Regions from separate parts of the Streptomyces blastmyceticus genome, predicted to be linked through region 1. Evidence: predicted binding sites of a transcription regulator. Region 1 holds the regulator's gene; the other holds the start of a gene.

Region 1 (15,839 bases):
GGGTTCCAGGGACGACGCGTAGCGCTCCTGGTCGGGGGAGAACCGCATTGTGCCGCCGATGAGCTCCCGGTCCGTGGCGGACGGCAGCCGGTGCATGACCTTGAGGTTCGTGTTCTTGTACGCGTCCTCGACGAGCTTCTCGGGGACCTGCTCGACGATCACCAGGCCTTCCCCGTACTTGCGGTTCTCGGCGAGGGTGTTGGCGAAGGCCTGGGCCGCGCGGGCCTGCGCGTTGCCTTCCTTGCCGTCTCCGCCGGAGGCGACGGGCCGTCCGAGCAGCCGGTGGGCCTCCTCGATGACGGTGACGTGGGAGAGGCCGTCTCCCCGCCGGGTCGCCTTGTAGTGCTCCGTCATGGTCTGCAGGATCAGCGCGGTGACGAGGGACTGTTCCTTCTCGTTGTCGCCTACGCCGGCCAGTTCGATGACGACGGGGCGGTTGAGCAACTCCTCGACGGGGTACGAGCGTGCGCAGTCCAGTGTGCTGCCGCAGGCGCCCTCCGCGAGGGACTCGGCCCGCAGCCTGGACGCGGCGATGATGTTGTCCTTGACCTCGCCGGAGTACCCGAGCTGATCGCACTCTTTGCGCATCTCGGCGATGAAGTCGCGGAGGGTGGGCCACGACCCGGTGTGGGCGGGCGTGGAGATGTCGGTGGGGACGATGCCCTTCCGCGCGTATGTGTTGCGCAGGGACCGGTTGTAGATGGCCGGCAGCGGGTCCCAGAGCCCGAACGCCGCGTCGAAGCAGGCGAGCAGCCCGGCCGTGTGGGTGCTGATCCGGACCCCGTGCGGCACCTCGAAGGGGTTCAGCCGGAACGGCGCCGTCGTCTCGTCGCCGACGGTGAGGACGAGGAGGTCCTCGAAGCCGGGGCGGGTGGCGAGCCAGCGGTAGTCGTCGAGCTCGGAGTTCACCGGTTCGAGGACGAGGAACGGCACCTTGTGGTCCCGCCAGAGCTGCTGGCAGAAGGCCAGAGTCGTGTTGGTCTTGCCGGAGCCGGTCGTTCCGACGAACAGCGCGTGCCGGGTGAGGGACCCCAGTCCGACACCGAGCGGTCCGGCCGGCGCGCCGTGCACCAGCTGGCGGCCGAGTTCGATGGCCGGCCCGTCCGGGCGGTAGTCGGTCTCCAGGGCCATGTCGGGTCTGCGCACCGGGAAGCCCGGCATGTGCCCGTGCACGGCGAGGGGGAGCCGCAGCGCGGCACCCGCCTCCCGCGCATCGACCAGCTCGGGCAGCAGGCGCAGCGGCGGTGACAGCGGTTCGGGCAGCTGCCAGCGCTGGTCGCCGCCCCAACGGGCGTGCTCCAGCGTCGTGATACCGGTCCACGCCGCCGCGAGCTCCGGAGGCGACGGCCGTACGGTGACGTGCGCGGGACCGGTGAAGGTCTCGGTCAGCGTGGTGCCCTGGCCGGGCCGTTCCTGCGGGGAGACCGTGGCGCCGACGAGCTCGGCGAGGGACTCGGGGAGCGGGTTCGGGGAGGCGAGCGCGATGCGGATGCGGAAGGCGCGGTCGGCGTAGCGGCGCGCGGCGTCCGCGTACACCTTCGCGGCGTCCACGGCGAAGTTGTCCGGGGCCAGCTGGGTCGTCGGGCTCCACAGGCCCTCCGGCAGCTGTCCCGGCGTCGCCAGCCGCCCGTAGTGGGTGGCGATCCGGTGCAGCATCGGCCCGAGGTCGTCGGGCACTCGGTACGGTTCGAGGCCGACCGTCAGCATGAGCGGGTACGGGTGTGCCGCGAGCGCCTGCCACAGCGCGTCCCATGGCGGCGCCGCGGCGGTGAACGGCTGCGGGGAGAGGTAGTACTGCACGCCCGCGTCGGGCCGGTTGGGCAGGCCCGTCCGGTAGCGCTTGCGGATCTCGGCCAGGCCGGCCGGGTCGGGGGTGAACGGCGTGAGCCACCGCGCCACTTCGGCCGCGTCCTCGACCGGGGCGGCGTGGACGTGGTGCGGCAGCTGCCCCAGCCGGTCGCGGAGCGCGAGCACCGCGGTCACGGCCGAGTCTTCTGCCGTGGCCGCGCCGTCGCCGCGCACCCGGGCCAGCAGGGCGCACGAGATCCTGCGCTCCGCCGGGTCGGTCAGATAGCGCAGCTCGATGCGGGCGTCGTGGCGGGTGTCCCACTGGCCCGCCAGCCAGGCCGTCTCTGCCGCGACCGCCTTGGTCCGGCGCTCGTCCTCGGTGAGGTCGGCGTACTCCCTGGTCTCGGTGAGGTCGGCGGCGGCCTCGATGCGGACGGCCGCCCAGGCCCACACCGATGTGCCGTCGCCGACGGTCAGGACGCCCGGCGGGGGCGTCCTGTCGGTCTGCTGGTCCATGCCGCTCAGTGGGTCCGCGGTGAAGCGGGGCCGTGGCTGCCGGGTGCTGCCGGGGGCACGGGATGCCCGGTGTGCCCGCCCGGCGCGGGCGGAACCGGCGGCGCGGGCTGCGGTACGGGCCGGGTCGGCGGCGCGACAGGCATGACGGGCGGCCCGGGCGGAGCCGGCGGGCCGGCCGGCCCCTGCCCCGGCGCGGTCATGATGGGCAGGTCCTGTCCGAAGGCCGAGGCGATGGGCACCTCGACGCCCTGGACCGCGATCTCCACGCCTTCCCGGACCGCCGAGTGCACGGCCTCCCGCATGGCGCGCGGCCGCTCGGTGCGGAGCATCTGGTTGACGTCACCGGTGCGGCCCATGAGCCCGCCGACGAGGTCCTTGACATACGTGCCGATGATCACCGCGCCGGGGCGGATGCGCCACATCGTCCAGCCGAGGTAGAGGCTGGTCCCGTACTCGAAGACGGATACGTAGGCCACGTACCGGCCGCTGCTGACGACGAGACGGTTGGTGACCGCCTCCGGCTGCAGGATGTCGCTGCGGATCCGGGACGGCACGGCCGTCACCGGGATGCGGCGGTGGGACAGCGCGCCGTAGATCGCGGCATAGGCGGAGGGCGACGCCTGCGCCTTGTCCTCCAGCAGGGTCCGCCACTCCGAGACGGGCTCGGTGAAGGAGGAGAAGAGCAGGATCAGCCAGAAGACGATGAAGGCCAGGATGCCGCCCACGCTGAAGGCGGTACCGGCCTCTTCGAAGTCGAAGTCGTTCGTCAGCAGGCCGAACAGCCCGCAGATCAGCCACACCAGGGTCGCGGCGAAGGCCGCGGTCGCCCAGTGGCCTATGACCGTCCGGAGCGTGACCGACTCGTCGAAGCTCAGCTCGATCTGCTGGTACTTCAGAGTCTGGTTCCGATAGGAGCCGTTGGGGCCTGTCGCCCCCGAGGCCGCCCAGCCGGCAGGTCCGGCGGTGCCGCCCGGATATGTGCTCATGTCGTACTCCGCATCGGGGTCTGACGTAGATCGTTGATCATTCGGCACGGCAACTTATCCGAATTTCACGCCGGGTAGACCGGTCGAGCCGACACCGGTGAGCAAAAGCACCGAAACGCCGTCAGAGATTGGGGGCTTGCCGGGAGGGCAAAAAAATGAGGCCCAGGTCATTGACCTGAGCCTTCCTTTTATGGAGCGGGTGACGAGAATCGAACTCGCGCTCTGAGCTTGGGAAGCTCATGTTCTACCATTAAACTACACCCGCGTAGATGCCCGTTTCGGGGCGTCGTATCGTCGCACACTCTACCCCATCGAAGGCCCTCGGCGCACGTGCCGTGAGGGTCTCCCTGGCGTGGGTGGGGTCGGTGAGGTGGGTGGGGACGCGGCCTCGGGCGGCGGGAGTTGGGGCGTACCGTAGGGGCGGCAAGTCGGCGGGCGCGGTCGGGAGTGCCGGGTGTGAGTCACTGGAATGCATCCCCTAATGTGGCTTTTGTCTTTCATGTCGTGCCGGAGGCACGGATGAGCAACACCATGGGGAAAGGGAGCTCGATGGAGCGCACCGTCGTTCGTTGTGCCGAAGGGCACGTGTTCAGCACCGCTTCGTTCCCGATGCAGAACCTCGGTCCCGGCCGGCTCGGCCCGGGACGACTGCTCCGCTGCCCGCGCTGTGCCCGGCTGCGGCATTCCGTGCCGGTGGCGGTCCAGAAGCGGTGATCAAGAGGCGCTGAGCGGCTCGCGGGCCCGGTCCGTTCGGACCGGGCCCGCGTTGTCCGCCTTCTCCGCGTATCCTCGACCCGTGCTTCTCTCAGACAAGGACATCCGGGCCGAGATCGACGCCGGCCGGGTGCGCATCGACCCGTTCGACGAATCGATGGTGCAGCCCTCGAGCATCGATGTGCGGCTGGACCGCTACTTCCGGGTGTTCGAGAACCACCGGTACCCCCACATCGACCCCGCCGTCGAGCAGGCCGACCTCACCCGTGAGGTGGTGCCGGAGGGCGACGAGGCGTTCATCCTGCACCCCGGTGAGTTCGTGCTCGCCTCGACGTACGAGGTCATCACGCTCCCCGACGATGTGGCCTCCCGTCTGGAGGGCAAGTCCAGCCTGGGCCGGCTCGGTCTGCTGACGCACTCGACGGCCGGGTTCATCGACCCGGGCTTCTCCGGCCACGTGACGCTGGAGCTGTCGAACATGGCCACGCTGCCGATCAAGCTGTGGCCGGGGATGAAGATCGGGCAGCTGTGCATGTTCCGGCTGACCTCACCCGTCGAGCATCCTTACGGGTCCGCGAAGCACGGCTCCCGCTATCAGGGCCAGCGCGGGCCGACGCCCTCGCGGTCCTTCCAGAACTTTCACCGCACGCAGGTCTGAGCAGGGACAAGGCGAACAGCAACAGTGAGTGACAAGCGCGAGAATCTGACCTACCCCCTCTTCGGGCAGGCCATCCGTGAGCTGGCGCAGACCGTCGCGGACGACGGCTACGAGCCGGACATCATCCTCTCCATCGCACGCGGCGGCGTCTTCGTCGCGGGCGGCCTGGCGTACGCGCTGGACTGCAAGAACATCCACCTGGTCAACGTGGAGTTCTACACCGGCGTCGGCACCACCCTGGAGATGCCGGTCATGCTCGCGCCGGTGCCCAACGCGATCGACTTCTCGAACAAGAAGGTCCTGATCGTCGACGACGTCGCCGACACCGGCAAGACGCTGAAGCTGGTGCACGACTTCTGCCTGGACCACGTGGCGGAGGTGCGCAGTGCCGTGATCTACCAGAAGTCGCACTCCCTGGTGGACTGCGAGTACGTCTGGAAGCGCACCGACGAGTGGATCAACTTCCCGTGGAGCGTGGAGCCGCCGGTCGTCCGGCGCGAGGGTCAGATCCTCGACGCGTAGTTCTTCTGCGCGCAGGCCTTCTGTACGCAGGTCTTCTGCGCGCATAAATGCAGTACGGAAGGGCCCCGGTCGCGTCGGTGCGACCGGGGCCCTTTGCGCATTGAGGAGCGGGCGGCGCTACAGCGTGCCCAGCTTGATGATCGACAGCAGGGCGATCAGCTGGATCGCGGACGCGCCCAGCGCCTTCGGCCACGGCAGGTCGTGCGACTTGCTCACCATCGAGGTGAACAGCGCGGCGGCCGCCAGCCAGGTCGCCCAGCCGAGCACCTGGACGACCGTGCTGTCGCCGCCCAGGAACATCGCGAAGAGCAGCCGCGGCGCGTCCGTGATCGACATGATCAGCATCGACAGGCCGACCGTCGGCTGCCATATGCCGTCGCCGCCGAGCTGCCGGGCGAGGGTGTGGGTGACCGCGCCGAGGATCAGGCCGGAGACCACGACGATCACGCCCGTCATCAGCACCCACGGGATGCTGTTCGCGAGCGTGGCGTTCAGGACGTCCTGGCGGGCCTTGTCGAAGCCGAAGACGGCGAGCAGGCCGTAGACGAAGGTGACGATCACGGCCGGGACCCACACCGCGTGGTCGCGCATCTGCCAGAAGGTGGCGGACGGGCGCAGGACGATGCCCTTCAGCAGCTCCTTCCACGGCAGGCGCGGCCCGGCGGGCGGCGCGGGCATCTGCTGCCCCGCGCGGTAGGTGTCACCGGAGCCGTACGAGCCGTCGCCGTACGAGCCGTCGCCGTAGGGACCGCCGCCCTGCGGGGCGCCGCCGTACGGGCCGCCCGCCTGACCGCCGTCGTACGGGCCGTAGGCGTCCGGGGCCTCGCCGAGGCTGAACTGCTGGGTGTGGCCCGGATTGTCGGCGCTCTGCCCGTAGTGCGGATCCGGGCGGCCCGGGTCGCCGTACTGGCCGTAGCCCTGCTGCGGGCCGCCGCCGAAGTACTCCGGCTCGTCGTGCGCCGGTGGCTGCTGCCACTGCCGACCGCCGCCCTGGCCGCCCGCCTGACCGCCGTACGGGGCCTGGTACTGCTGCCCCGGGCGCTGTCCTTGCTGCGCGGGACCGGGGTCGTGAGAGTCCCGTCCGCGTCCCATCCTGAATCCAGCCACGCTTCGAACGTACCCGCTCCGGAGAAGCGCCGAGCCGGGGCGGGGGAATCGGCCCTGCCATTGCGGCCGTCCTGTGACATCCCCTAGGGGAAAACTCAGGGCCCGGCGAGGTGTGAACGGTGTCGTCGTCAGAAGGTACGCCGTCCACGCCGTACGACGAACGGCCGGTCCCCGCGGGTGTTACGCGGGAACCGGCCGTCGTCAGGGATACGCGATGCGTGCGAGCCGCTACTTCACCGGCTCGGGCTCCGGCGCGTCCACCGGTTCGCCGTCACCTTCCGGCTCGACGGGTGTCTTGACCGACTCCAGCAGGAGTTGGGAGACGTCGACGACCTGGATGGACTCCTTGGCCTTGCCCTCGTTCTTCTTGCCGTTGACGGAGTCGGTGAGCATGACGAGGCAGAACGGGCAGGCGGTGGAGACGATGTCCGGGTTGAGGGACAGCGCCTCGTCCACGCGCTCGTTGTTGATGCGCTTGCCGATGCGCTCTTCCATCCACATGCGCGCGCCGCCGGCGCCGCAGCAGAAGCCGCGCTCCTTGTGGCGGTGCATCTCCTCGTTGCGCAGACCGGGCACCTTGGCGATGATCTCGCGCGGCGGGGTGTAGACCTTGTTGTGGCGGCCCAGGTAGCAGGGGTCGTGATAGGTGATCAGACCCTCGACCGGGGTGACCGGCACCAGCTTGCCCTCGTCGACGAGGTGCTGCAGCAGCTGCGTGTGGTGGATGACCTCGTACTCGCCGCCCAGCTGCGGGTACTCGTTGGCGATGGTGTTGAAGCAGTGCGGGCAGGTCGCGACGATCTTCTTCTTCGCCTTCTCGACCTTCACGCCCTCCTCCGCGTCCTCGCCGAAGGCCATGTTGAGCATCTCGACGTTCTGCTGGCCGAGCTGCTGGAAGAGGAATTCGTTGCCCAGGCGGCGCGCGGAGTCACCGGTGCAGTTCTCGTCGCCGCCCATGATCGCGAACTTCACGCCGGCGATGTGCAGGAGTTCGGCGAAGGCCTTGGTGGTCTTCTTCGCGCGGTCCTCCAGGGCGCCGGCGCAGCCGACCCAGTAGAGGTAGTCGACCTCGGTGAGGTCTTCGATGTCCTTGCCGACGACGGGGACCTCGAAGTCGACCTCCTTGGTCCACTGCAGGCGCTGCTTCTTGGCCAGGCCCCAGGGGTTGCCCTTCTTCTCCAGGTTCTTGAGCATCGTGCCCGCCTCGGAGGGGAAGGAGGACTCGATCATGACCTGGTAGCGGCGCATGTCGACGATGTGGTCGACGTGCTCGATGTCGACGGGGCACTGTTCGACGCAGGCGCCGCAGGTGGTGCAGGACCACAGGACGTCGGGGTCGATGACCCCGTTCTCCTCCAGCGTGCCGATCAGCGGCCGCTCCGCCTCGGCCAGCGCGGCCGCGGGGACGTCCTTGAGCTGCTCCGCGGTGGCCTTCTCCTCGCCCTCGGCCGTCTTGCCGCCGCCCGCCAGGAGGTAGGGGGCCTTGGCGTGCGAGTGGTCGCGCAGCGCCATGATCAGGAGCTTGGGGGAGAGCGGCTTGCCGGTGTTCCAGGCCGGGCACTGCGACTGGCAGCGACCGCACTCGGTGCAGGTGGAGAAGTCGAGGAGGCCCTTCCAGGAGAAGTGCTCGATCTGCGAGACGCCGAACTGGTCGTCCTCGCCCGGGTCCTCGAAGTCGATCGGCTTGCCCTCGCTGACCATCGGCTGCAGCGCGCCGAGCGCGACGTCACCGCTCGCCTCGCGCTTGAACCAGATGTTGGGGAACGCGAGGAAACGGTGCCAGGCGATGCTCATGTCGATGTTCGAGGCCACGGTGATGGCCCAGATCGTCGTCACGGCGAGCTTGATCATCGCGGCGAGGTAGGTGAGGTTCTGCAGCGTCCCGGTGCTCAGTCCCTTGAAGAGCGCGATCAGCGGGTACGAGCTGAAGTACGCGGCCTCGTAGTGGTCGACGCCCTGCAGCGAGCCCTCGAGCCCGCGCAGCACCCAGATGGCCAGGCCGATCACCAGGATCACGTACTCGACGAAGTACGCCTGCCAGGCGGTCGAGCCGGCGAAGCGGGACTTGCGGCCGGCCCGCGAGGGCAGGTTGAGCAGCCGGATGATGATCAGCGCGAGCGCGCCGAGGCCCGTCGCGGGGCCGATGAACTCGATGTAGAGCTCGTACGGCAGCCAGGTGCCGATGAACGGGATCGTCCAGTCGGCCTTGAACAGCTGGCCGTAGGCGGTGAGGATCGTGCCGCCCAGCGTGAGGAAGCCGACGGCCACGAACCAGTGGGCGACGCCGACGATCCCCCACTTGTTCATCCGGGTGTGACCGACGAACTCCTTGCCCACGGTGACCGTGCGGCGGCCGGGTTCGTCGACGCGGGCACCTGCCGGAAGCGGGGCACCGAGCCTGAAGAACTTGATGAACTGCGCGACGGCGCGGCCGAACAGCGCCACGGCGACCGCAGTGAGAACCAGCACCACGATGATCGCGGCGAGTTGCATGGCGGGCTCCTCGAACCTGCGAGAGCGAATTACTAATCAGTAACTTATCCGGTCTGTACGAGACTACTCACTCGCGCGCCCCCGATATAGGCGCACCGCCGGTGATCTGTGTCGCTCGGGCACCCCTCCGCGGCCCTGTTCCGGGCGGCCGTCGCCCCTCGCCCTGCGCATAAGGCCCGCATAAGAGTTGAGTGGGCCCGACTCATGTCCGTTGACAGCGGGAGATCCGTGTTGCACCCTTGAGTCTGTTCCACTCAAGTCAGCTGGAGGAATCGACATGGCACGTGCGGTCGGCATCGACCTGGGTACGACGAACTCCGTCGTCAGTGTTCTCGAGGGCGGTGAGCCCACCGTCATCACCAACGCCGAGGGCGCCAGGACCACGCCGTCCGTCGTCGCCTTCGCGAAGAACGGTGAGGTGCTGGTCGGCGAGGTCGCCAAGCGTCAGGCCGTCACCAACGTCGACAGGACGATCCGGTCGGTCAAGCGCCACATGGGCACCGACTGGAAGATCAACATCGACGGCAAGGACTTCAACCCGCAGCAGATGAGCGCCTTCATCCTGCAGAAGCTCAAGCGGGATGCCGAGGCCTACCTTGGCGAGAAGGTCGTCGACGCGGTCATCACCGTCCCGGCGTACTTCAACGACTCCGAGCGTCAGGCCACCAAGGAGGCCGGTGAGATCGCGGGCCTCAACGTCCTGCGCATCGTCAACGAGCCGACCGCGGCCGCCCTGGCCTACGGCCTCGACAAGGACGACCAGACCATCCTGGTCTTCGACCTCGGTGGCGGCACCTTCGACGTCTCGCTGCTGGAGATCGGCGACGGCGTCGTCGAGGTCAAGGCGACCAACGGTGACAACCACCTCGGTGGTGACGACTGGGACCAGCGCGTCGTCGACTACCTGGTCAAGCAGTTCCAGAACGGTCACGGCGTCGACCTGTCCAAGGACAAGATGGCCCTCCAGCGCCTCCGCGAGGCCGCTGAGAAGGCGAAGATCGAGCTGTCCTCGTCCACCGAGACCTCGATCAACCTGCCCTACATCACGGCCTCCGCCGAGGGCCCGCTGCACCTGGACGAGAAGCTCACGCGCGCCCAGTTCCAGCAGCTGACCGCGGACCTGCTGGAGCGCTGCAAGACGCCGTTCCACAACGTCATCAAGGACGCGGGCATCAACCTGTCCGAGATCGACCACGTGGTCCTGGTCGGCGGTTCCACCCGTATGCCTGCCGTCGCCGAGCTCGTCAAGGAGCTGACCGGCGGCAAGGAGGCCAACAAGGGTGTGAACCCGGACGAGGTCGTCGCCATCGGCGCCTCGCTCCAGGCCGGTGTCCTCAAGGGCGAGGTCAAGGACGTCCTGCTGCTCGACGTCACCCCGCTGTCCCTCGGTATCGAGACCAAGGGCGGCATCATGACCAAGCTGATCGAGCGCAACACCACAATCCCGACGAAGCGCTCCGAGATCTTCACGACGGCCGAGGACAACCAGCCGTCCGTGCAGATCCAGGTCTACCAGGGCGAGCGCGAGATCGCGGCGTACAACAAGAAGCTCGGCATGTTCGAGCTGACCGGCCTGCCGCCGGCCCCGCGTGGCGTCCCGCAGATCGAGGTCTCCTTCGACATCGACGCCAACGGCATCATGCACGTGACCGCGAAGGACCTGGGCACGGGCAAGGAGCAGAAGATGACCGTCACCGGCGGCTCCTCGCTCGCCAAGGACGAGGTCGACCGCATGCGCCAGGAGGCCGAGCAGTACGCGGAGGAGGACCACCGCCGCCGCGAGGCCGCCGAGACCCGTAACCAGGGCGAGCAGCTCGTCTACCAGACCGAGAAGTTCCTCAAGGACAACGAGGAGAAGGTCCCGGCCGAGGTCAAGACCGAGGTCGAGACCGCCGTCGGTGAGCTGAAGGAGAAGCTCAAGGGCGAGGACACGGCCGAGATCCGCACCGCGACCGAGAAGGTCGCCGCGGTCAGCCAGAAGCTGGGCCAGGCGATGTACGCCGACGCGCAGGCCGCCCAGGGTGCCGCGGGCGCCGAGGGTGCCGCCGGTGCGGGCCAGCCCAAGGCCGAGGACGACGTCGTGGACGCCGAGATCGTCGACGACGAGAAGCCCAAGGGCGGTGCGGCGTGACCGAGGAGACCCCGGGTTTCGACGAGAAGCCTGAAGTCCCCTCCGACGCCACCCCCGAAGACGCGGCGCAGGGCGCCGGGTCCGCCGACCAGGCGGGCCCGGCCCCGGCCGGGGAAGAACTGGTCGAGGTAGGGCTCCAGGCACAGCTGGACCAGGCCCAGTCGGCGCTCAACGAGCGCACGGCGGACCTCCAGCGGCTCCAGGCCGAGTACCAGAACTACCGCCGCCGGGTGGAGCGGGACCGGGCCACGGTCAAGGAGATCGCCGTCGCGAACCTCCTGGCCGAGCTCCTCCCCACGCTCGACGACGTCGGCCGCGCCCGTGATCACGGCGAGCTGGTGGGCGGCTTCAAGTCCGTCGCCGAGTCGCTGGAGACGGTCGTCGCCAAGATGGGCCTCCAGCAGTTCGGCAAGGAGGGCGAGCCCTTCGACCCGCTGGTGCACGAGGCGCTGATGCACAGCTACGCGCCGGACGTCACCGAGACCACGTGCGTGCAGATCCTGCAGCCGGGGTACCGGATCGGCGAGCGGACGATCCGCCCCGCGCGGGTCGCCGTCGCCGAGCCCCAGCCGGGCGCCCAGAAGGGCGACGGCGAGGGCGACGAGCCGGCCGAGGAGAGCGGTGGCCCGGACAAGGGCTGACGCCATGACCGACCGCAGTGACCGGAAGGAGGGACGCCGGGGATGAGCACCAAGGACTTCGTCGAGAAGGACTACTACAAGGTCCTCGGCGTGCCCAAGGACGCCACCGAGGCCGAGATCAAGAAGGCGTACCGGAAGCTCGCCCGCGAGAACCACCCGGACGCCAACAAGGGCGACGCCAAGGCCGAGGAGCGCTTCAAGGAGATCTCCGAGGCGAATGACGTCCTCGCCGACCCCAAGCGCCGCAAGGAGTACGACGAGGCGCGCGCCCTCTTCGGCAGCGGTGGCTTCCGTCCCGGTCCGGGCGGCGCGGGCGGCGGTTCCTTCAACTTCGACCTGGGCGACCTCTTCGGGGGCGCCCAGGGCGGGGGCGGGGCGGGCGCCGGCGGTTTCGGCGGCGGCCTCGGGGATGTCTTCGGCGGCCTGTTCAACCGCGGCGGCGGCACGCGCACGCAGCCGCGGCGCGGCCAGGACATCGAGTCCGAGGTGTCGCTCAGCTTCACCGAGGCGGTCGACGGGGCCACGGTCCCGCTGCGCATGTCCTCCTCCGCGGCGTGCAAGACGTGCTCCGGCACGGGCGACAAGAACGGCACCCCGCGGGTCTGCCCGACCTGCGTCGGCACCGGCCAGGTGTCGCACGGCTCGGGCGGCGGCTTCTCGCTGACCGACCCCTGCCCCGACTGCAAGGGCCGCGGGCTGATCCCGGAGAACCCCTGCGACGTCTGCAAGGGCAGCGGCCGGGCCACGTCCTCCCGCACCATGCAGGTGCGCATCCCGCCGGGCGTCTCCGACGGCCAGCGGATCCGGCTGCGCGGCAAGGGCGCCCCGGGCGAGCGCGGCGGTCCGAACGGCGATCTGTACGTCGTCGTCCACGTCGACAGCCACCCCGTCTTCGGGCGCAAGGGCGACAACCTCACCGTCACCGTGCCGGTCTCCTTCGCGGAGGCGGCGCTCGGCGGCGAGGTGAAGGTTCCGACGCTCGGTGGCCCCCCGGTCACCCTCAAGCTGCCGGCGGGCACGCCCAACGGCCGTACGATGCGCGCCCGGGGCAAGGGCGCGGTGCGCAAGGACGGCACCCGCGGCGACCTCCTGGTCACCGTCGAGGTGGCCGTGCCCAAGGAGCTCGACGACAAGGCGCGGGAGGCCCTCGCGGCCTACCGCGAGGCGACGGCGGGCCAGGACCCTAGGGCCGAGCTGTTCCAGGCCGCGAAGGGAGCATGAGATGGACGGCCGACGACGGCGCTTCGAACCAGCACAGCCTTTCCAGCTGACCGACGAGTCGCCGGTCTACGTCATCTCCGTCGCCGCGCAGCTGTCGGGTCTGCACCCGCAGACGCTGCGGCAGTACGACCGGCTCGGCCTGGTCTCCCCCGACCGCACGGCCGGGCGCGGCCGCCGCTATTCGGCGCGCGACATCGAACTGCTGCGGCAGGTCCAGCAGCTGAGCCAGGACGAGGGCATCAACCTCGCCGGGATCAAGCGCATCATCGAGCTGGAGAACCAGGTGTCCGCGCTCAAGGCGCGCGTCGCCGAGCTCCAGGGCATGGTCGAGGGCGCCGCCTCGGCCATGCAGCAGCGCGAGGCCGCGGTGCACGCGTCCTACCGCCGCGACCTGGTTCCGTACCAGGACGTGCAGCAGACGAGCGCGCTCGTGGTCTGGCGTCCCAGACGCGACCAGGGATGAGTACGGCAAGGGGCCCGGAGAGCGACTGCTCTCCGGGCCCCTTGCCATGTCGCTCAGCCGGTGAGGCGGAGGCGGACCTCCAGCTCGTGCTCGCCCGGTACGGTGCCGCGGCTCTCCACGGCGAAGGCCGTGGCCAGCTCCTCCTGGACCTGGCGCACGGGGTCCGCGGCGCCGAAGAGGTCGACCTCGACCGGGCCGGTCAGCGGGACCGCCGTCGCCACCGCCGACGGCGCGTGGCGGGTGCGGGCGTCGACGACCATGCACCACACCATGGGGTGCTCCGGCCCCGCGGCGCTGGTCTCGCTGCGCGGCGGCCCGGCGCCCTCGGGGAACGCGGCCTCCAGGGCGCGGAACACCGCGCCCGCGTCCTGGTGTCCGCAGCCGGTCAGATGGACGCTGACGTGATCCGCGCTCTCGGGGCCGCTCATGACGTGGGTACTCCTCTGTGCCGTCGGGTCTTCGCCGTCGTGACGACCGTCACCCCGACCGTACGAGCGGCCGCGCCGTGCGGCATCAGCACAGGGCCAACCGGGGTCCGTCAGACCAGACCCAGCGCCTTGGTGACGGTGATCTCGACGAGGACGCGGTCGGGGTTGGGGGCGGGCGTCCGGCCGTACCGCTCGGCGTACCGGGCGACGGCGTCCGCGACCGCCTCCGCCTCGGTGCGGACGACGGCGACGCCCTCCAGCGTGGCCCAGCGCCGCTCGCCTGTCTGGCACACCGCGACCCGCGCGCCGTCCGGGCCGGCGTCCAGGATGTTCGCGATCTTGCGGCTGCCCTTGTTGGTGATGACCCGGGCGATCCCGGTCTCGTGGTCGAAGGTGACGCCCACGGGCACGAGGTGCGGGCTGCCGTCGGGGCGGGAGGTGGTGAGGGTGCAGATGTGCCGCTCCCGCCAGAACTCGACGTAGGCGGGGGAGAGGTCGCGCAGATCGTGGGCCATGGAGGGAAGGGTAGTTGGGGCCGGCCGACGCGCGGGAGGCCCCTCGCGGCCGGACCATGGGAAGGGGCGCGGTCCGGGAAGCGGGCGCAACCATGATCCACTTCTTGGGCGTGCTGGCCAGAACAAGGTTGAGTGGAATAGGCTCAACTTATCGCACGTTGGCTGAAGCAGGACAGCCATCGGAGCAGCACAGAGGAGGAGCGCACAGTCGTGGATGCCGAGCTGACCAACAAGAGCCGTGAGGCGCTGAGCGGTGCCAGTGAGCGGGCCGTGTCGGCAGGGCATGCCGACATGACCCCCGCGCACCTGCTGCTCGCCCTCCTCGCGGGCCAGGACAACGAGAACGTGATGGACCTGCTCGCCGCCGTCGAGGCCGACGCCGCGGGCTTGCGCTCCGGTGCCGAGCGGGAGCTCGCCGGGCTGCCGAGCGTGCAGGGCTCGACGGTCGCGCCGCCGCAGCCCAACCGCGAGCTGCTGGCCGTCATCGCCGACGCCTCGCAGCGCGCCCGCGAGCTGGGCGACACCTACATCTCCACCGAGCACCTGCTCATCGGCCTCGCCGCCAAGGGCGGCCGCACCGGCGAGCTGCTGGCAGGGCAGGGCGCGTCCGCGAAGAAGCTGCTGGACGCCTTCGAGACGGCGCGCGGCGGGCAGCGGGTGACGTCCCCGGACCCGGAGGGCACGTACAAGGCGCTGGAGAAGTTCGGCCAGGACCTCACCGCCGCGGCCCGCGAGGGCCGGCTCGACCCGGTCATCGGCCGGGACACCGAGATCCGCCGTGTGGTGCAGGTGCTCTCCCGCCGCACGAAGAACAACCCCGTCCTCATCGGCGAGCCGGGCGTCGGCAAGACCGCCGTCGTGGAGGGGCTGGCCCAGCGGATAGTCAAGGGCGACGTCCCCGAATCGCTGCGCAACAAGCGCCTGGTCTCCCTCGACCTCGGCGCGATGGTCGCGGGCGCGAAGTACCGCGGCGAGTTCGAGGAACGCCTCAAGACCGTCCTGGCCGAGATCAAGTCCAGTGACGGCCAGATCATCACCTTCATCGACGAGCTGCACACCGTCGTCGGCGCAGGCGCCGGCGGCGACTCCGCCATGGACGCCGGCAACATGCTCAAGCCGATGCTGGCCCGCGGCGAGCTGCGCATGGTCGGCGCCACCACGCTGGACGAGTACCGCGAGCGGATCGAGAAGGACCCCGCCCTGGAACGCCGCTTCCAGCAGGTCCTGGTCGCCGAGCCCTCCGTCGAGGACTCCATCGCCATCCTGCGCGGGCTCAAGGGCCGCTACGAGGCCCACCACAAGGTCCAGATCGCCGACTCCGCCCTCGTCGCCGCCGCCACCCTCTCCGACCGCTACATCACCTCCCGCTTCCTGCCCGACAAGGCCATCGACCTCGTCGACGAGGCCGCCTCCCGGCTGCGCATGGAGATCGACTCCTCACCCGTGGAGATCGACGAGCTCCAGCGCGCCGTCGACCGGCTGAAGATGGAGGAACTCGCCCTCTCCAAGGAAGTGGACGAGGCCAGCAAGCAGCGCCTGGCCAAGCTGCGCCGCGACCTCGCCGACAAGGAGGAGGAGCTGCGGGGCCTGACCGCCCGCTGGGAGAAGGAGAAGCAGTCCCTCAACCGGGTGGGCGAGCTCAAGGAACGCCTCGAC
Region 2 (15,839 bases), on a different contig from region 1:
GGGCGCGGACATTCGCCTTTGAGGTGGTCGAGCGCGGGGACAAGGGCACGGTGAAACTCCGGAACTCCGACTCGAAAAAGACCATCGACCCGGGCTCACCCCTGCCCCTCGGCATCCAGGTTCTCTTCCCCGGCGAGGACAAGACTCACGAATTCCTGGAGAACCTCTCCGGCCGCGAAGGCACTGGCGGCAAGTAACCGGGCCCGCCCGGTCGGCGCCCCGTGATCGCCCGCCGGAACCGGCGCCGCCGAACAGCGGGCCGGTTCCGGTGGCGGGCCGTAACTCGCCCCATGCCCAGGCCACTTCGGGGAGACATCGCGGGCCGCTGCGCAGCCGGGCGGCCAGGGCGTGGCCGAGGAGGTCGCCGCGCCGAAGCCGAGCATCACCTTCACCGCGCCGTCGGGCACCAGCCTTGCCCTGCTGCCCGGACAGGGTCGCCCCTGAAATTATCTCGCCCGTTCCCGTCTCGTCCGGTACGGTCACGGCAGTTCCCAGGCTGAGAGCAGGTTTCGTCATGGCATATCGTATCAGTGAACTCGTACTCGGTTGTCGCGACCCCGAGGTGCTGGCGCGGTTCTGGTGCGAGGTTCTGGACTTCGTCGTGCTCGACCGCGAGGGCGCCGAGATGGTGGAGATCGGGCCGCGCGAAGGGTTCGGTGGTCCGCAGCCGACGATCATCCTCAGTCGCAGGGATGAGCCGGAGCCGGGGAAAACCCGGCTGCACATCGATGTCAACGCCACCGACCGCGATCAGGACGCCGAGCTCGAACGCCTTCTGGGGCTCGGTGCGCGCCCGGCCGACATCGGCCAGACGGGGGAAGAGCAGTGGCATGTCCTGGCCGACCCCGAAGGCAATGAGTTCTGCCTGCTCAAGGCCCGCCTCAACCCGCTCTGATGCGACTGGTCCCGGAGCGTGTCCGATTCGTTCAAGAAGCCGCGCACCGGCCCCGCCTACGTTTCCGGCATGGGTATTCGCATCGAAGTTTTCGAGCTGGTCGTCGCCGACATGGCGCGCTCACTGGCCTTCTACCGTGACCTCGGCCTCGGCATTCTCCTGGACCCCGACGGGAATCCGGTCGATCTGTTCAGCGCGCCGGTCTGAACTCGCTCAACGGCACGCCTGCCAGCGCCTTCACCTCCCTGCTGAGGTGGGCCTGGTCGGCGTAGCCCACCGCGAACGCGATCTCGGAGAAAGGCTTGCCACGGCGGGCCAGTTCGACGGCCGGTTCATCCGCAGCACGCGCGAGAGCGTCCTCAGCACGATCGGGTCGGGCTCGCCTGCCCTGCCCCTGGCCAGTCCGCTGAGGAACAGGCCGGGTGCCGCGGTCTCCTCGACGGATCGCCCGGCCGGGCTGGGGGTGGCGGGAGGGGGCGGGACGCGCAGGGGGAGTGCGGGACGTAAAGCGAAGCAGTCCCTCCCCCAGCTACCGCTGGGAGGTGCCCCCACCCCCGGAGCGGCACGGCCCCGCACCCGACAACGAAGGCCAGCCAAAACCAGCCCGGCCGGCGCTTGAGGACGCCCGCCGCAGGCGTCGACAAGCCGCACCCGGCAACGAACCCGCACCCAGCAGAAGGCACACCCCTCAGCGCGCCAGCAAAATGCTCGTGACCTGCTCCGGAAGAAAGTCCAGCGGATCATCCGGCGTCCCCGACGCGCGGCCGTCGTGAAAACGACCCGGCGTGCAGCCGATCATCGTGCCGAACGTATGCGAGAAGTGGGCCTGGTCATGGAAGCCCGCCCCCGTCGCCGCCCGCGTCCAGGACATGCCCGACCGCTTCAACCGCAGAGCCGCCTGGAGGCGCAGCACCTGTGCGGCGCCCTTGGGCGTGGGGCCGAGCTGTTCGCGGAAGCGGCGTTCGAGGTGGCGGCGGCTCCAGCCCGTACCGGCGGCGAGGTCGTCGATGCGGATCCGGCCGTCCGTGCGCCGTAACTCGCGCCAGGCCCAGGCCACTTCGGGGAGGCATTGCGGGCCGGTGCGCAGCCGGGTGGCCAGGGCGTGGTCGAGCAGGGCGAAGCGGGTGGGCCAGTCGGGGCATTCGGCGAGCCGTTCGGTGAGGTGTCCGAGGCCGTGACCGAGGAGGTCGCCGGGGTCGAGCGTGAGGTGGGCCCACTCGGCCATGGGGACGGCGAAGAGGCGGTAGGCCGCCGGAGGGGACAGCAGGACCGTGACGCCGTGCAGCAGTCCGCGGTGCACACCGATGGTCGCGGTGGTGCGCAGGCCGTTGACGAGGGAGGTGGCCGTGGTCACGGCGCGCGGTTCGACCGCGTCGACCATGTCGAGCGGGGCGCCGAAGCCGAGCATCACCTTCACCACGCCGTCGGGCACCACGAGCCGGCGGCGCGGGCCGCGGACCCCGAAGTGGAAGCCGCGGTAGCCCAGGACGGATCCGCGCAGCTCGGCGGCGGCCGGTGCGCTGCGGACCAGTTGCTGTATCGCGGCCACGGCTCCCCCACCCGGCGCGTGCCTATGACATCCGCTTCACCGTACGTCCGTACGGGCCGGAACCGAGGCGGGAAATCGGTCGCTTTCCTACAATCCACGCCGCCGCCCGGCCGCCAGACTCGGGCTCGCGGGCATGGACATGCCCGCGACTTACGAGGGGGAGGAAACACCGTGACCACCCACCACATCAGAACGAAAAGCCTGCTCGCCGTACCCGCGTGCATGGCGCTCGCGCTCACCGCGGGGCTCGGGGCGGCGCACGCCACCGCGGCCGAGGGCGGCCGCTACGCGGCGCAGGCGGAGCACGCCGGGCTGACCGGCGCGCAGTCCGTCGCGCTCCAGAAGGACGTGGACCGCTACGTCGCCCAGACGGGCGGCAAGCAGGTCTCGGCCAACAGGGTCGATGTGCGGGGCGGCTTCGTGCTCGTCGCCGTACCGGGCGAGAAATACGCCCGCGACCTGCGCACCACCACGCATCCGACGAGCGCGGCCGACTGCAATTACCTCAACTTCTGCGGCTGGCCGAAGGCGAACTACGAGGGCACGGTGTGGCAGCACTCCAGCTGCAACATCTACTGGGAGATCCCGAACGGCTGGAACAGCGGCGGCTCGTGGTGGAACAACCAGTCCGAGGGCACCGTGGCCAGGATGTACAACAAGAGCAAACACCTCGTCTACTCGACGCCACCGGCCCAGGTGGGCAACGGCTCGTACGACGCGCACGGCAACTGGCACCCGGTCTGGTACGTGAAGGTCTGCTGACCCCGGCATGAGGAGAGGCTCCCGCACGGGGGCAGGAGCCTCTCCTCGTGTTGCCGGTGGGCGCTACGCCGCCATCGCCACCTGTGACGACGCCGGCTGGAGGGCCAGTTCCAGGACCTGGCGGACGTCGGCCACCGGGTGGACTTCGAGCTTGGAGAGGATCTCCTGCGGGACGTCGTCCAGGTCGGGTTCGTTGCGCTTGGGGATGACGACCGTGGTGACCCCGGCGCGGTGGGCCGCCAGCAGTTTCTGCTTCACGCCGCCTACGGGGAGCACGCGGCCGGTCAGTGAGACCTCGCCGGTCATCGCCACGTCGGGGCGGACCTGGCGGCCGGACAGCAGGGAGGCCAGCGCGGTCGTCATCGTCACGCCCGCGCTCGGGCCGTCCTTGGGGACCGCGCCCGCGGGGACGTGGAGGTGGACGCCGCGCTCCTTGAAGTCGCCGACCGGGAGCTCCAGTTCGGCGCCGTGGGAGCGGAGGAAGGAGAGCGCGATCTGCGCGGACTCCTTCATCACGTCGCCCAGTTGGCCGGTCAGGGTCAGGCCCGCGCCGCCGGTCTCCGGGTCGGCCAGCGACGCCTCGACGAAGAGCACGTCGCCGCCCGCCCCGGTCACCGCGAGGCCGGTCGCCACGCCGGGCACGGCCGTGCGCCGCTCGGCCGGGTCCTGCGCGGACTCCGGCGTGTGGTGCGGGCGGCCGATCAGGGCGCGCAGGTCGTCCGCGCCGAGGGTCACCGGCAGCTCGCGCTCGCCGAGTTCGTGCTGGGCGGCCACCTTGCGCAGCAGCCGGGCGAGGGCGCGCTCCAGGGTGCGTACGCCCGCCTCGCGGGTGTACTCGCCGGCCAGCGTGCGCAGCGCCCCGTCCTCCAGGGTCACCTCGTCGGCCGCCAGGCCCGCGCGCTCCAGCTGCCGGGGCAGCAGGTGGTCGCGGGCGATGACGACCTTCTCGTCCTCGGTGTAGCCGTCGAGGCGGACGAGCTCCATGCGGTCCAGGAGGGCCTCCGGGATGGAGTCAAGGACATTGGCCGTGGCGAGGAAGACGACGTCCGAGAGGTCGAGTTCGACCTCCAGGTAGTGATCGCGGAAGGTGTGGTTCTGCGCCGGGTCCAGGACCTCCAGGAGGGCCGCCGCCGGGTCGCCGCGGAAGTCCGAGCCGACCTTGTCGATCTCGTCCAGGAGGACGACCGGGTTCATCGAGCCCGCTTCCTTGACCGCCCGCACGATCCGGCCGGGCAGCGCGCCTACGTACGTGCGCCGGTGGCCGCGGATCTCCGCCTCGTCGCGCACGCCGCCCAGGGCGACGCGGACGAACTTGCGGCCCATCGCGCGGGCGACGCTCTCCCCCAGCGAGGTCTTCCCGACGCCGGGCGGACCGACGAGCGCGAGCACCGCGCCCCCGCGCCGCCCGCCGATCACGCCCAGCCCCCGGTCGGCGCGCCGCTTGCGCACCGCCAGGTATTCGGTGATCCGCTCCTTCACGTCCTCCAGGCCCGCGTGGTCCGCGTCGAGGACGGCCTTGGCGCCGGGGATGTCGTACGCGTCCTCGGTGCGCTCGTTCCAGGGGAGCTCCAGGACCGTGTCGAGCCAGGTGCGGATCCAGCCGCCCTCGGGGCTCTGGTCGGAGGCCCGCTCCAGCTTCTCGACCTCCTTGAGCGCGGCCTCGCGGACCTTTTCCGGCAGGTCGGCGGCCTCGACGCGGGCGCGGTAGTCGTCCGGCTCGCTCTCGGGGTCGCCATTGAGCTCGGCGAGCTCCTTGCGGACGGCCTCCAGCTGGCGGCGGAGCAGGAACTCGCGCTGCTGCTTGTCGACGCCCTCCTGCACGTCCTTGGCGATCGACTCGGCGACGTCCTGCTCGGCGAGGTGCTCACCGAGCCAGCCCACGGCGAGCTTCAGCCGGGCCACCGGGTCGGCGGTCTCCAGCAGCTCGACGCGCTGGGCGACGGTGAGGAACGGGGAGTAGCCGGAGTTGTCGGCGAGCTGGGCCACGTCGTCGATCTGCTGGACGCGGTCCACGACCTGCCAGGCGCCGCGCTTGCGCAGCCAGCTGGTGGCGAGCGCCTTGTACTCCTTCATCAGCTCGGTGACCGCGCCGGGCAGGGGGTCGGGGGTGATCTCCTCGATCCGGGTGCCCTCGACCCACAGCGCGGCGCCGGGCCCCGTCGTACCGGCCCCGATCCGGACGCGCCCCAGCCCTCGGATGAGCGCGCCGGGGTCGCCGTCGGAGAGCCGGCCGACCTGCTCCACGCGGCCGAGCGTGCCGGTGCCCGCGTACGAACCCTCGACGCGCGGCACGAGCAGCACCTGCGGCTTGCCGTCTCCGGCGGCGGCCTGCGCGGCTTCCACGGCGGCGCGCACTTCGCCGTCGGAGAGGTCGAGGGGGACGACCATGCCGGGCAGCACGACCTCGTCTTCCAGGGGCAGGACGGGCAGGGTGAGCGGTGTGGACGTGAAAGCCATGATCTCCCCTTCGGCAGGCAAGTTGAGCTATGTCGACTCAATGCGTGGCGCTCCGCGGGTGTTCCCGGGTACGTGTTCGCTCTGAGCGATCGGCTGGGCGCCGGGCCGTTGCCGCTTGCGGCGGGAGCACGCTTCGCGCGCTGTCCTCAAACTCCCCCAGCTACCGCTGGGAGGTGCCCCCACGGGCTGGAATTGCGCACCCCGGGTCAGGCCTCGGGCGGGCGGCGGGTGTCGCGGATGAAAGGGCCACAGGCCATCCCGGTGAGCAGCGCTATGGGATGGCCCCAGCTCGCCAGGGGGTCCGCGAAGTCGATCAAGTCCTGCGCGCACATGAGCGCCGCGAAGCCGAGCAGCGTCCAGCCCGCCGGCCGGCGCAGCAGGCCGGACAGCGCGCCGATGCAGGCCATCACGCCGAAGCTGATGCCGTAGTCCAGCCGGTGCAGTGACGCCTCCGGGAGGCGGCCGGCCGCCACCGCGCCGGCCACGGGGAGCTCGGTGGCGAGGGTGGCCAGGACGTGGCCGAGGAGGAAGACGCCGGCCGCGCGGGCGGGGCCGATGCGGCGTTCGAGGGCGCTGAGGACGAGGGCGAAGAAGAGCCCGTACAGGGAGTAGAGGCCGCCCGCCACCCACAGGGCGCTGGCGACGAGGACGACGAGGGGCTGATCCGCGAGGTGGGCGGCGTCGGTGCTGGAGTCGCGCAGGAGCTGGTTGACGGTGGCCTCGTCGCCGAGGTCGGCGTAGAGCGCGGTGCCGAGCAGCACGAGTCCGTAGACGAAGGTGAACGGCGTGCCGGTCGGTGTCGGCAGCACGCGCCGCGCCCACGCGAGCGGGGAGATCCGCCGCCGCGTCCGGGGCGGCGGGGCGGGCACGCCCTCGACCGGCTCGCGCTGGGCCGGCAGAGGGCCGGGCATGCCGCCCGGAGCGGCGTCCTCGGTCGTCCGCTCCCCGGGGTCAACCACAGTCACTCGGCCAGGCCCCTTTCCGGCGGCTGCGCGACGGATCGCGGGCGGTCGTGCCCTATGCCTCACGCTCCGCCCTCACTGTGAACATTAAGGTCCCAGTGGCCCGGCAAATCAACCTCTGCCCGTGACTCCCGTCACGGGCCTCAACCGAAGATCCGTCCGCTGCGTCCGCCGGGCTCCCCGACCTACGGAGGCCTCGCCATGACCGACCAGGATGTCCGTTACGAGTCGCCCGTCACCGTGGACCGCCGCGAGGGCCCCCACGGCGAGGTCGTACTGCGCCGGAGGGGTGGGATCTACGAGATCATCGCGAACGGCTGCTTCCTGATGGACACCTCGGACGGGCGCTCGGAGCGCCTCCTGGTCGACGCGGCGCTGGCCGCCCTGCCCGCCGGGCGGCGGGATCCGGCGGTGCTGATCGGCGGCCTGGGCGTCGGCTTCTCGCTGGCGCGGGCGGCCGGGGAGCCGCGCTGGGGGCGGATCGCCGTGGTGGAGCGCGAGGCGGCGGTGATCGGCTGGCACCGGGGCGGACCGCTGGCCGCGTTCTCGGGCCCGGCGCTCGCGGACCCGCGTACGGAGATCGTGCACGCGGACCTGGTCGCGTACGTACAGACGGCGCCGGTCACGTACGACGCGCTGTGTCTGGACATCGACAACGGCCCCGGCTGGACCGTCACCGAGGACAACGGCGGCCTCTACTCCCCCGCCGGGCTGCGGGCCTGCCACGACCGGCTGGCGCCCGGCGGCGTGCTGGCCGTGTGGTCGGCGCGGCCGTCGGAGGCGTTCGAAGAGGCGCTCCGGAATGCCGGGTTCGAAGGGGTAAGAACCGAAGAGATCGCCGTTGCCCGGGGCGTCCCGGACGTAGTCCACCTCGCGCTCCGTGCCGCGTAGCCGTCCCCTGCCACCTGCCCGTACTCTGCTTGCCACAGCCGCAGGACTGTGTGGAGATGCAGGCCAACGGAAGACGCTAGGGGCGGGGCGCATGGAGCAGACACACATCGGCCCGAACGGTGCCGCAGCCTCCGCCGGGGCACAGCGCCGGGTGCTCGTCGTCGAGGACGACCGGACCATCGTCGACGCCATCGCGGCCCGGCTGCGGGCCGAGGGTTTCCAGGTGCGGACCGCGGGCGACGGCCCGGCCGCCGTGGACGCGGCCGAGGCCTGGCAGCCTGACCTGCTGGTCCTGGACGTGATGCTGCCGGGCTTCGACGGCCTGGAGGTCTGCCGCCGGGTGCAGGCGCAGCGGCCGGTGCCCGTGCTGATGCTCACCGCGCGCGACGACGAGACCGACATGCTGGTCGGCCTGGGCGTGGGCGCGGACGACTACATGACCAAGCCGTTCTCGATGCGGGAGCTGGCGGCGCGGGTGCACGTGCTGCTGCGCCGGGTGGAGCGGGCGGCGCTCGCCGCGCACACGCCGCGCACCGGCATCCTGCGCCTGGGCGAGCTGGAGATCGACCACGCGCAGCGGCGGGTGCGGGTGCGCGGCACGGACGTGCACCTGACGCCGACCGAGTTCGACCTGCTGGTCTGTCTGGCGAACACCCCGCGCGCCGTCCTCTCCCGCGAGCAGCTGCTCGCGGAGGTGTGGGACTGGGCGGACGCCTCCGGGACCCGGACCGTGGACAGCCACATCAAGGCGCTCCGCCGGAAGATCGGCGCCGAGCGGATCCGTACGGTCCACGGGGTCGGCTACGCGCTGGAGACCCCGGCGGCATGAGCGGCGGGACCGGCTGCGGGCCGGGCGGCACCGGCGGGGCGGGGGCCGCCGCCCGCGCCGCCGGGATCCGCGGCGCGGACGGCGGCGGTGCCACCGGCGCGCAGGACCGCCCCGTGGCCCCGGCGGGGCTGGGCGGCCGGGTCTGGGAGGCCCTGCGGCCGCTGGACCCCTACCGCTCGGTGAAGGCGGCGCTGGGCGCGCTGGTCATCGGGTCGGTGGTGATAACGACCTTCCTGGTCTTCGTGGCGCTGCACTCGGCGACCGAGCTCCGGGTGATCACCGTCTTCTCGATCATCGCCTCGCTGCTGATAACGCAGTTCGTGGCGCACGGGCTGACCGCGCCGCTGGACGAGATGACCGAGGTCACCCGGGCGATGGCGCAGGGGGACTACACACGGCGGGTGGGGGCCGGGCGGCGGGACGAGTTCGGGGACCTGGCCACGGCCTTCAACCGGATGGCGGCCGACCTGGAGGCGGTGGACACCCACCGCAAGGAGCTGGTCGCCAATGTCTCGCACGAGCTGCGCACCCCCATCGCGGGCCTGCGGGCGGTGCTGGAGAACGTGGTGGACGGGGTCTCGGCCGCCGATCCGGAGACCATGCGCACGGCGCTGCGCCAGACCGAGCGGCTGGGCCGCCTGGTGGAGCAGCTGCTGGATCTCTCCCGGCTGGACAACGGGGTCGTGCCGCTGCACGCGCGGCGCTTCGAGGTGTGGCCGTATCTGGCGGGCGTGCTGAAGGAGGCGGGGATGGCCAGCGGCTCGGGCTCCTCCCCGCACGCGCGCAAGGACGTCCATCTGCACCTGGACGTGTCGCCGCCGGAGCTCACGGCTCACGCCGACGCGGAGCGGCTGCACCAGGTGGTGGCGAATCTGGTGGACAACGCGGTCAAGCACAGCCCCCCGCACGGCCGGGTCACGGTGCGGGCGCGCCGGGGCGAGGGCGCCCAGTCGCTGGACCTGGAGGTGCTGGACGAGGGGCCGGGCATCCCGGAGGCGGAGCGGCACCGCGTCTTCGAGCGTTTCAACCGCGGTGGCTCGGGTCAGCAGGGGCCGGGCAGCGACGGCGGTACGGGCCTGGGTCTGGCGATCGCGCGCTGGGCGGTGGATCTGCACGGGGGAAGCATCGGCGTGGCCGAATCACCTCAGGGGTGCCGCATTCAGGTCACCCTTCCGGGCGGGCCTCGCGATCAAGGTTGACGTAGGGTCGGTGACGGAAGCACACATTCGAGGGAGTGTGGGGCACGCTCAAGCGAACCCTGAATCTCTCCGGAGCTGCGGAACCCCGTGTGTTTCCCGCCAAGTCATGCCTCGAAACCCCTCCGGGAATGTGACTTGCGCGACGACTGGCCCGGGTGGCCTGCATCATCGGTACAGACAGGCGTAGCCTTTATTTCCGCTGTCCATCACCTTGTGAAGCGGAAGAGGGCGGTTGCCGCCGTGTCGCCACAGTCCCCCAACACCTCGAGCGTCTCGACCGACCAGGACGGGCAGGGCAAGAGCCCTGCCGACGTCTTCGGTCCCAATGAGTGGCTCGTCGACGAGATCTACCAGCAGTACCTCCAGGACCCGAACTCGGTCGACCGAGCCTGGTGGGACTTCTTCGCCGACTACAAGCCGGGCCAGACGGCGGCTGCACCGCCGCCAGGTCTGACCGGGAATGCCCCGGCCGCTGCCGCTCCGGCAGCGCCGCCCGCGGCGCCGAAGGCCGCCGCGCCCGCAGCGCCGCAGCCCGCAGTCGCGCCTCCGGCCGCCCCGGTGGCCCAGCCCGCCGTGGCGAAGCCCGTGGCCGCGCCCGCGGCGAAGGCTCCGGCTGCCAAGCCGGCCGCCGCCGCCAAGGCCGCCGAGCCGGCCGAGCCCGCCAAGGGCCCGGAGTACGTGCCGCTGCGCGGCCCCGCCGCCGCTGTGGTCAAGAACATGAACGCCTCGCTGGAGCTGCCGACGGCCACGTCCGTCCGCGCGGTCCCGGTGAAGCTGCTGTTCGACAACCGCATCGTCATCAACAACCACCTGAAGCGCGCCCGCGGCGGCAAGGTCTCCTTCACGCACCTCATCGGCTTCGCCATGGTGCAGGCGCTGAAGCTGATGCCGTCGATGAACTACTCCTACACGGAGAAGGACGGCAAGCCGAACCTCGTCAAGCCCGAGCACGTCAACCTCGGTCTGGCGATCGACCTGGTGAAGCCGAACGGCGACCGCCAGCTCGTGGTCGCGGCCATCAAGAAGGCCGAGACGCTCAACTTCTTCGAGTTCTGGCAGGCGTACGAGGACATCGTCCGCCGCGCCCGCGTCGGCAAGCTGACGATGGACGACTTCACCGGGGTCACCGCCTCGCTGACGAACCCCGGCGGCATCGGCACCGTGCACTCCGTGCCGCGCCTGATGCCCGGCCAGGGCGTCATCATCGGCGTCGGCGCCATGGACTACCCGGCCGAGTTCCAGGGCACCTCGCAGGACGCCCTGAACAAGCTGGGCATCTCCAAGGTCATGACCCTGACCTCGACGTACGACCACCGGGTGATCCAGGGCGCCGCCTCCGGCGAGTTCCTGCGGATCATGAACCAGCTGCTGCTGGGCGAGAACGGCTTCTTCGACGACATCTTCGAGGCGCTGCGCATCCCCTACGAGCCGATCCGCTGGCTCAAGGACATCGACGCCTCGCACGACGACGACGTCACCAAGGCCGCCCGGGTCTTCGAGCTGATCCACTCCTACCGGGTCCGCGGCCACGTCATGGCCGACACCGACCCGCTGGAGTACCGCCAGCGCAAGCACCCCGACCTCGACATCACCGAGCACGGCCTCACCCTGTGGGACCTGGAGCGGGCGTTCGCGGTCGGTGGCTTCGCGGGCAAGTCCCTGATGAAGCTGCGCGACATCCTGGGCGTGCTGCGCGACTCGTACTGCCGCACCACCGGCATCGAGTTCATGCACATCCAGGACCCCAAGCAGCGCAAGTGGATCCAGGACCGGGTCGAGCGCGGGCACTCCAAGCCGGAGCGCGAGGAGCAGCTGCGCATCCTGCGCCGGCTGAACGCCGCCGAGGCGTTCGAGACCTTCCTGCAGACGAAGTACGTCGGCCAGAAGCGGTTCTCCCTGGAGGGCGGCGAGTCCGTCATCCCGCTGCTGGACGCGGTGCTGGACGCGGCCGCCGAGTCGCGCCTGGACGAGGTCGTCATCGGCATGGCCCACCGTGGCCGCCTGAACGTGCTCGCGAACATCGTCGGCAAGTCGTACGCGCAGATCTTCCGCGAGTTCGAGGGCAACCTCGACCCGAAGTCGATGCACGGCTCCGGCGACGTGAAGTACCACCTGGGCGCGGAGGGCACCTTCACGGGCCTGGACGGCGAGCAGATCAAGGTCTCGCTGGCCGCCAACCCCTCGCACCTGGAGACCGTCGACCCGGTCGTCGAGGGCATCGCGCGGGCCAAGCAGGACATCATCGGCAAGGCGGGCACGGACTTCACCGTCCTCCCCGTCCAGCTGCACGGCGACGCGGCCTTCGCGGGCCAGGGCGTCGTCGCGGAGACGCTGAACATGTCGCAGCTGCGCGGCTACCGCACCGGCGGCACCGTGCACATCGTCATCAACAACCAGGTCGGCTTCACCGCGCCGCCGGAGTCCTCGCGCTCGTCGATGTACTGCACCGACGTCGCCCGGATGATCGAGGCGCCGATCTTCCATGTGAACGGTGACGACCCGGAGGCCGTGGTCCGCGTCGCGCGGCTCGCCTTCGAGTTCCGCCAGGCGTTCAACAAGGACGTCGTCATCGACCTGATCTGCTACCGCCGCCGGGGCCACAACGAGTCGGACAACCCCTCGTTCACCCAGCCGCTGATGTACGACCTGATCGACAAGAAGCGCTCGGTGCGCAAGCTCTACACCGAGTCCCTCATCGGTCGCGGCGACATCACCCTCGAAGAGGCCGAGCAGGCCCTGCAGGACTACCAGGGCCAGCTGGAGAAGGTCTTCGTCGAGGTCCGGGACGCCGACGCGGCCCCGGCCGAGGCTCCGGCCCCGGCCCCGCTGGACGGCTTCCCGGTCGCGGTGAACACCGCGATCTCCCAGGAGGTCGTCAAGCGGATCGCCGAGTCCCAGGTCACCACGCCGGAGAACGTCACCGTGCACCCGCGCCTGGTGCCGCAGCTCCAGCGCCGCGCCGCCAGCATCGAGGACGGCACGATCGACTGGGGCATGGGCGAGACCCTCGCCTTCGGCTCGCTGCTGATGGAGGGCACCCCGGTCCGGCTCGCCGGCCAGGACTCCCGCCGCGGCACCTTCGGCCAGCGCCACGCGGTGCTGGTGGACCGGGAGACCGGCGAGGACTACACCCCGCTGCTCTACCTCTCCGAGGACCAGGCCCGCTTCAACATCTACGACTCGCTGCTCAGCGAGTACGCGGCGATGGGCTTCGAGTACGGCTACTCGCTGGCCCGCCCGGACGCGCTGGTGCTGTGGGAGGCCCAGTTCGGTGACTTCGTCAACGGTGCGCAGAGCATCACCGACGAGTTCATCTCCTCCTCGGAGCAGAAGTGGGGCCAGACCTCCGGCGTCACGCTGCTGCTGCCGCACGGCTACGAGGGCCAGGGCCCGGACCACTCCTCGGCCCGGATCGAGCGCTTCCTCCAGCTCTGCGCGCAGAACAACATGACGGTCGCCATGCCGACGCTGCCGTCGAACTACTTCCACCTGCTGCGCTGGCAGGTCCACAACCCGCACCACAAGCCGCTGATCGTCTTCACCCCGAAGTCGATGCTGCGTCTGAAGGCCGCGGCGTCGAAGGTGGAGGAGTTCACCAGCGGTGCGTTCCGTCCGCTGATCGGTGACGACACGGTGCGCACCGAGGACGTCCGCAAGGTCGTTTTCTGCGCCGGCAAGGTCTACTACGACCTGGTCGCCGAGCGGACCAAGCGGGGTGCGAACGACACGGCGATCGTCCGTATCGAGCGGCTCTACCCGCTGCCCGGCGAGGAGCTCCAGGCCGAGTTCGCCAAGTACTCGGCGGCGGAGAAGTTCGTGTGGGCCCAGGAGGAGCCGGCGAACCAGGGTGCGTGGCCGTTCATCGCGCTGAACCTGATCGACCACCTGGACCTGGCCGTCGGTGCCGACATCCCGGCCCGTGAGCGACTGCGCCGGATCTCCCGGCCGCACTCCTCCTCCCCGGCGGTCGGCTCGGCCAAGCGCCACCAGGCGGAGCAGCAGGCACTGGTCGCCGAGGTCTTCGACATCTGATCCCGGCGCGCCCGCGCAATGCATCAAGGACAGGGCCCCCACCGCTGCGGCGGTGGGGGCCCTGTGCCGTCCCCGGCCGGGGCGGCGGTCAGCCCAGGTAGGGCTCGAAGTCCCAGTAGGGGCGGGTGCGCTGGCGGGCGGAGAGGGCGTGCGGGTGCTGGGCGCCCAGGGTGCGGGTGAGCCGCTGGAGGGCGTCCTGCTCGACCTTGGACGCCTCCTCGTGCTCGCGCAGCGCCCTGAGGTCGGCGGCGAGGGCGACCTCGCAGGACAGGGTCAGGGGGTGGTCCTCGCCGAGGACGTGCCGGGCCCGGCGGAGGGTGTCGCGGCTGAGCTCCAGGGCGGCGTCGAGGCGGCCGTTGAAGTTGCGCCCGGCGGCGGCGTTGAGAGCGCAGCCCAGCACCCAGGGGTGCTCGGGGCCGAGGGTCGCGGACAGCCCGGCGTAGGCGGACTCGAACATGGTGAGCGCCTCGGCCCGCTCCCCGGACGCCTGGAGGACGAGCCCGGTGTTGGTGAGCATGCCGGTGGTGACGGGGTGGGCGGGTCCGAGGAGGGCGCGGAAGCCGGCCTCGCCCTCGGCGATGAGGTCGCGGGCGTGGCCGAGGTCGCCGTGCTCGCGGGCGTGGTTGCCGTAGTCGACGACGAGGCCGATGGTGGCGTAGTGGCCGCGCCCGTGCACCTGCTCCATCTGTTCGAGGAGGCTGGCCATGGCGGCGCCCACGTCCTGGAAGCCGCCCGCGCGCCGCTCGCACAGGACGAGGTTGTGGTGGGCGCGCAGGGTCTGCGGGTGCTGGGGGCCGAGGACCTGGAGGTGCATCCGCATGCCGAGCTCCTGGCGAGCCAGCGCGTCGCGATAGCGGCCCATCAGCCGCAGGTCGCGGGCGCAGGAGATGCCGGAGACGAGGGTGGCGGCGTGCCGGGTGCGCAGCAGGGACTCGCGCCTGCGGAGGTTCTCCAGGTCGGTGTCGTACGCCTCGGCGTAGCGGCCCAGCAGTCTGAGGCAGACGCCCAGGTTGTGGTGGGCGTTGAGGGTGAAGTAGTCGTCGGGGCCGAGGAGTTCCCGGGCGGTGTTCAGGACCTCGCGCTGGAGCTGGAGGGCTTCGGTGTACTGGCCGAGGTAGCGCTGGTCGGCGGCGAGGCAGCTGGTCGCGGTCATCAGGACGGTGCCGCCGCCGGGCCGGGGGCCGGCGGGGGTGCTCGCGCGCAGCCGCTCCAGCATGTCCCGGTCGATCTCGTAGGCGGCGCGGAAGACGCCGTACGACCGGAGGATGTTGCCCTGGCGGACGGTGAGGTCGAGCATGCGGGGGTGCTCGGGCGGGAAGAGCTCGGTCCAGCGGGCGCGGACCTGCTCGGCGAGCTCGATGCCGGTGCGGAACTCCCCGCTGCGGTGGCAGTAGTGCAGGCAGTTGAGGACGGTCTCCTGGACCCGCTCGTCGTGGCTGCCGAGGGCGCCGGAGGGCTCCAGGTGCGGGAGGAGCTCGGCGTAGCGCGGCCAGAGCCGGGTGTCCTGCGGGTTGCCGGGGTCGGCGGCGGCGAGCATCCGGCGGACGATGCGGCGGTGTTCGGCCCGCTCCTCGGGTGAGGTGAGGCGGGCGACGATGTCGTGGACGAGCCGGTGCATGCGCACGGACTCCTGCTCGGGGCCCGGCTCGCCGGGGACGGTGCCGCGGATGTCGCGGGTGAAGACCGAGTAGTTGACGAGGGAGTCCAACGCCCGGGTCCAGCTGGGCAGGTCGGTGGCGAGCCAGCTGAGGCTCTCGGGCAGCTCGGCGGGCGGGAGGTGGCGGACGAGGCCGATGGGGATCCGGCCGGGGGCGAAGGAGGTGCACAGGGTGAGGAGTTCGACGGCGTGCGGCTGGGTCTCGCGGAGCCGGTTGATCAGTATCGACCAGGAGGTGAGGGAGGAGCGGGGCACTCCGTCGAAGTCGCCCTGGTCGGCGAGGCCGGAGAGCTCGCCGTCGCGGACCATGCGGAGGTAGTCGGCGACCTCCATGTCGGACTCGCCGAGCCAGGCGGCCGCCTGGACGAGGGCGAGGGGGATGTCGCCGAGCTCGGCGGCGACCTCGGTGGCCTCGTCGGCGGTGATGCGGGGCGCGCGGCGCATCAAGTAGCCGGTGGACTCGTGGCGCTGGAAGCCGGGGACCTCCAGCGGGGTCGCGCCCTGGGTGGTCCAGCTGCGGTTGCGGGAGGTGATCAGCACATGGCCGGGGCCCTCGGGGAGGAGCTCCCCGGCGCCGTCGATGTCGTCCCAGCCGTCGAAGATCAG

What was found. Region 1 encodes HspR, which represses chaperone genes until heat shock. Its sites were predicted from a motif close to TTGAGNNNNNNNNNCTCAA; they were not measured.
Region 2: lon (endopeptidase La) is a predicted target of HspR. The motif match lies at 5,686-5,704, and genes of this name have one in related genera.

Annotation. Positions count from the first base shown of each region.
Region 1 is NZ_BAAABW010000016.1:124,992-140,830, reverse strand. It holds gene ABD269_RS14480 (ATP-binding protein) at 1-2,304, opposite strand, end outside; gene ABD269_RS14475 (hypothetical protein) at 2,310-3,290, opposite strand; tRNA gene ABD269_RS14470 (tRNA-Gly) at 3,482-3,555, opposite strand; gene dcd (dCTP deaminase) at 4,087-4,662, shown strand; gene ABD269_RS14455 (phosphoribosyltransferase) at 4,687-5,184, shown strand; gene ABD269_RS14450 (Yip1 family protein) at 5,302-6,276, opposite strand; gene ABD269_RS14445 ((Fe-S)-binding protein) at 6,520-8,784, opposite strand; gene dnaK (molecular chaperone DnaK) at 9,062-10,915, shown strand; gene grpE (nucleotide exchange factor GrpE) at 10,912-11,556, shown strand; gene dnaJ (molecular chaperone DnaJ) at 11,599-12,777, shown strand; gene ABD269_RS14425 (heat shock protein transcriptional repressor HspR) at 12,779-13,240, shown strand; gene ABD269_RS14420 (hypothetical protein) at 13,294-13,668, opposite strand; gene ABD269_RS14415 (pyridoxamine 5'-phosphate oxidase family protein) at 13,779-14,183, opposite strand; gene clpB (ATP-dependent chaperone ClpB) at 14,394-15,839, shown strand, end outside.
Region 2 is NZ_BAAABW010000031.1:105,155-120,993, reverse strand. It holds gene ABD269_RS30265 (DUF6923 family protein) at 1-197, shown strand, start outside; gene ABD269_RS30260 (VOC family protein) at 515-895, shown strand; gene ABD269_RS30255 (VOC family protein) at 914-1,102, shown strand; gene ABD269_RS30245 (helix-turn-helix transcriptional regulator) at 1,584-2,444, opposite strand; gene ABD269_RS30240 (peptidase inhibitor family I36 protein) at 2,616-3,206, shown strand; gene lon (endopeptidase La) at 3,270-5,663, opposite strand; gene ABD269_RS30230 (rhomboid-like protein) at 5,870-6,628, opposite strand; gene ABD269_RS30225 (spermidine synthase family protein) at 6,827-7,516, shown strand; gene ABD269_RS30220 (response regulator transcription factor) at 7,608-8,345, shown strand; gene ABD269_RS30215 (HAMP domain-containing sensor histidine kinase) at 8,342-9,544, shown strand; gene ABD269_RS30210 (multifunctional oxoglutarate decarboxylase/oxoglutarate dehydrogenase thiamine pyrophosphate-binding subunit/dihydrolipoyllysine-residue succinyltransferase subunit) at 9,785-13,576, shown strand; gene fxsT (FxSxx-COOH system tetratricopeptide repeat protein) at 13,665-15,839, opposite strand, start outside.